DNA from 2 places in the Staphylococcus chromogenes genome. Region 1 is predicted to be linked to the other one. Evidence: predicted binding sites of a transcription regulator. Region 1 holds the regulator's gene; the other holds the start of a gene.
What was found. The regulator NrdR, encoded in region 1, represses ribonucleotide reductase genes. The targets are predictions, from matches to a motif close to AACACNATATATNGTGTT.
Positions count from the first base shown of each region.

Region 2: a site for NrdR is predicted at 1,553-1,570, ahead of nrdD (anaerobic ribonucleoside-triphosphate reductase). Genes of this name have one in related genera too.

Region 1 covers NZ_CP118953.1:1,053,549-1,055,762, forward strand. The annotation lists gene PYW36_RS05140 (glyceraldehyde-3-phosphate dehydrogenase) at 1-683, shown strand, start outside; gene nrdR (transcriptional regulator NrdR) at 816-1,283, shown strand; gene PYW36_RS05150 (replicative helicase loading/DNA remodeling protein DnaB) at 1,261-2,214, shown strand, end outside.
Region 2 covers NZ_CP118953.1:66,799-69,012, reverse strand. The annotation lists gene nrdD (anaerobic ribonucleoside-triphosphate reductase) at 1-1,510, opposite strand, end outside; gene PYW36_RS00355 (lactate/malate family dehydrogenase) at 1,766-2,214, opposite strand, start outside.

The sequences.
Region 1 (2,214 bases):
TTAAAGCCGGAGCTAAAAAAGTCTTACTTACAGGTCCTTCAAAAGGTGGACATGTTCAAACCATCGTTAAAGGGGTAAATGATCAAGATTTGAATGTTGATGAGTACGATATTTTCAGTAATGCTTCATGTACAACAAACTGTTTAGCGCCGGTTGCTAAAGTATTAAATGACAAATTCGGTATTGAAAACGGCCTTATGACGACTGTTCATGCAGTAACAAATGATCAAAATAATTTAGATAATCCACATAAAGACTTACGACGTGCGCGTGCAGCATTTGAAAGTATTATTCCTACATCTACGGGTGCTGCTAAAGCTTTAGCACTTGTTTTACCTGAATTAGAAGGAAAATTACACGGTATGGCATTACGTGTTCCTACAAAAAACGTTTCATTAGTTGATTTAGTCGTTGATTTGAAACAATCTGTAACGAAAGAAGAAGTAAATCAATTATTTAGAGACAATAATCTAAATGGTGTCATCGATATCGTGGATGAACCTCTCGTTTCTGATGACTTTAATACTGATAGTCATTCGGCAATCATCGATGCGCAATCTACAATCGTTATGGGAGATAAAAAAGTAAAAGTTCTCGCTTGGTATGATAACGAATGGGCATATTCAACTCGTGTTGTAGATGTCTTACAACAAATTGCAGAGGCAATTAAAGTAACAGCATAATTAAAAATATGTAAAACTCCTCAAAAAGAGTCAAGGTGTGCTTTGCGCCTTGGCTCTTTTGAACGTTGCACTTTGGTTATTAAAACAGTTTGTAGTATAATGAAACAAAAATATTGAAGAAGGTGAAAAGTTGTGAAATGCCCAAAATGCCAAAATACGCAATCTCGCGTGATTGATTCAAGACATGTGGATGACCTAAATGCTATTAGACGAAGACGTGAATGTGAGCATTGTGGGACTCGTTTCACTACTTTTGAACATATAGAGATGAGTCCGCTCATTGTTGTAAAAAAAGATGGCACAAGAGAACAGTTTAACCGTGAAAAAATATTAAATGGCTTAGTGCGTTCATGCGAAAAACGACCTGTTCGTTTTCAACAGTTAGAGGATATTACGAACCAAGTTGAATGGCGACTTAGAGATTCAGGGATGGCGGAAATTTCCTCGAGAGCTATCGGAGAATATGTCATGGATCTTTTGATAAACGTCGATCAAGTGTCATACGTACGATTTGCATCAGTTTATCGTGAGTTTAAAGATGTGGATCAGTTATTAACATCAATGCAAGGCATCATCAATGAAAATAAGCGGAGTGAATAAAATGGTTTCCATGTTTGATAGTCAATTAAATGCACATGACGGATTTAAAGTTATTCGTCCTTTCCATTACCATCGCCTCCATCAAGAAGTGTTGAATCGTTTGTTTATTCCACTTATTGGTGCTGAAGCGGTAAGTTATTATTTATATTTAGAACAATTTCATCAACAGCCTCTTGAATCCAATTTAACTCATTATACGGTGATGTCTGAACTGAAAATCAATTTATTGAAGTTTCGAAAAAACCTAGATCTATTGGAAGGCATTGGTCTTTTAAAAACCTACGTCCGTCATTCGCAACAAACGACAGAATTTATATATGAACTTGTGCCACCGCCTTCACCATCTGGTTTCTTCAATGATCCTATGCTATCTATTTATTTTTATCAGGTTGTGGGGCAGGCCCGCTATCATGAAATAAAACGCTTTTTTATACCTCAACAAAAAGATTTAACCGGTTATACAGAGGTTACCAAAAAATTCACCGATGTTTTTAAAGTTCCTCAACAATCCAATCATTTACGGGACCAAAAACTGATTGAATCACGATATGAAGGTGTAGATTTATCAGACGTCACGTTTGATTTTGATTTGTTAAAAGATATGTTGCAAACGCATTATGTAAGTGACGAAGTGATTTCTGAACCTAACAAAACAACGATTATCCAATTAGCCACTTTATATCGTTTATCGCCCGATGTGATGAAAACAGTGATTTTAAAATCGTTAAATAGTGACCAAAGTATATCTATTTCCACTTTACGAAAGACAGCGCAAGAATATTACCTCATAGAAAACCAACAAGAATTGCCATCTTTAACTGAGTCAAATACCGATCACTCGCAAAATGAAGATGAAAATATTGAAGCAGTGGAAGTAACGAATTGGGAAGAGTGGTATGAGGTAATGGACAATACGAGTCCAATAGTAATG
Region 2 (2,214 bases), 990 kb from region 1:
GCGCATAGTCTTTTTCAAAATCAATCTTTTCAAAAGGCGTCACATCTTTACGGACGTCATAATGAAACGAATTAGTATAATACCCTTTATCTGTAATGTTTGGAATCGCCCCAAATTTTTCATAATCTAAACGACAAAAACGATCCGTCAATGATTCACTCGGTGTACTATAAATGCTAAACCAAATCTCCGTTTCTTCTGTCCATTGCTCTTGATACGCTTTCATTTCTTTTAATATCTCTAATGTGAACGCTTTGGCTTCAGCATTCGTTTCCCAATTAGGTCCATAAAATACAGTGGCAACTTCATATAAACCGATGTATCCCATAGACACTGTCGCCCGTTGGTGTTTAAACAGTTTAGCAACGGCTTCTTCCGCTTGGAGTTTATATTTAAATGCGCCGCTTTTATATAAAATCGGGGCGTTTTGAGGCGTCGCTTGAAGCACACGTTCTATCCGATACAGGAGCGCTTCATGGAGAATGTCCATACGTTCATGGAACAATTGCCAAAAAGCGTGTTTGTCCCCTTGAGATTCAATCGCGATTCGAGGCAGATTGAGCGTGACCACACCTAAATTACAACGTCCATTGTTTTCAAAATGCCCCTCTACATCACGCCAAGCCGGCAAGAAAGAACGACATCCCATCGGCGCTTTAAAATCCCCTAAAATGTCTACGAGTGCATCATAATTTAGAATATCTGGATACATGCGTTTCGTCGAACATTCGAGCGCCAATTGTTTAATATCATAATTTGGATCATCTTTACTAAAATTAACGCCTTTTTTAATCGAAAAGACCAATTTTGGAAAAATGGCAGTCATACGATTTTTACCGAGCCCTTTAATCCGTGTTTTTAAAATCGCCGTTTGAATTTTTCGGCTCAATTCATCTGTTCCGAGTCCGAAACCAAGTGTGACAAATGGCGTTTGTCCATTTGAAGTGTATAATGTGTTAATTTCATATTCTAAACTTTCAATCGCATCGTGGATATCTTGTGTCACTTGTTGATCGATATAGTCTTCTTGCGCCTTAGCTTTCACAAATTGTTCAGCAACTGCACGGTGATGTGCCTCATTATGACGGGCATATGTACTCAACAATTCGTCAACACGGTCTACTGTACATCCCCCGTATTGACTGCTAGACACGTTCGCAATAATTTGAACAAGTTGCGCCGTCGCCGTTTGAATCGATTTAGGGGAGGTCACATTCGCATTTCCAATTTCAAACCCATGGGCAAGCATGGACTCTGCATCAATGAGACAACAATTCGTCAACGGTTGAAACGGATGATAATCTAAATCATGAAAGTGAATGTCACCATTTATATGTGCTTCTGCCACGCGTTGAGGTAATAAATGTTCTAACGCATAGGACTTTGAAACCACCCCTGCGGTTAAATCTCGCATTGTTGAAAACGTGTTGCTATCTTTATTCGCATTCTCATTCACTACCGTTGGATCTTTTGTGATGAGACCTTGTAAGGCAACCTCAAGTTGTTTCATTTCACCACTCCATTCTATATATAGTATCTATTGTTAATTTAAAACACTATATATAGTAGTTCAAACAAAAATAGAAGTGTTAACATAACTGTCATAGCATTGTTGAGAAATTTTGAACTTTGAAGCGTAAACAATTTTAAAATGAATGTGATTATAAAAAGTTCAAAAATCAACTCCACCGTTGGAGATATGAAAAAACAACGAACAAAGTCTCACACAATGTTCGTTGTTCAATAGGAGAAAATCACTTATCAATTATTGATTTTTCACGTCAATCGTTGCTTTAATATACTTTTCCGCTTGTTCAAAATGGGTACGTTCATCGGCATCTAGTTCAATGTCAAAAACATGTGCGACCCCTGAGCGATTGGTTAACGTCGGTAAACCGATAGCTAGTGCTTTCTCTTCGTTGAGTGAAGTGAGTGGTAAGATAGATTTTTCATTTAACATTAAGCGTTTGATTAAGTCGACCGTCGTTTTAGAAATCGCCGCATTCGTCCATCCTTTATTTTTAAGAACATCAAAAGCGACTTTATCGACTTTTTGTGTAATGGCTTCTTTATTAATGGCCGGTTTTTGAGACAATGTTTCAAATTCTGTTAATGACATCCCTGAGATAGTCACTTTACTCCAAACAGGCACCGCATTTTTACCATGTTCACCGATAACAAATGCCTCAACACTTTTAGGGTCGATGTCGTAAT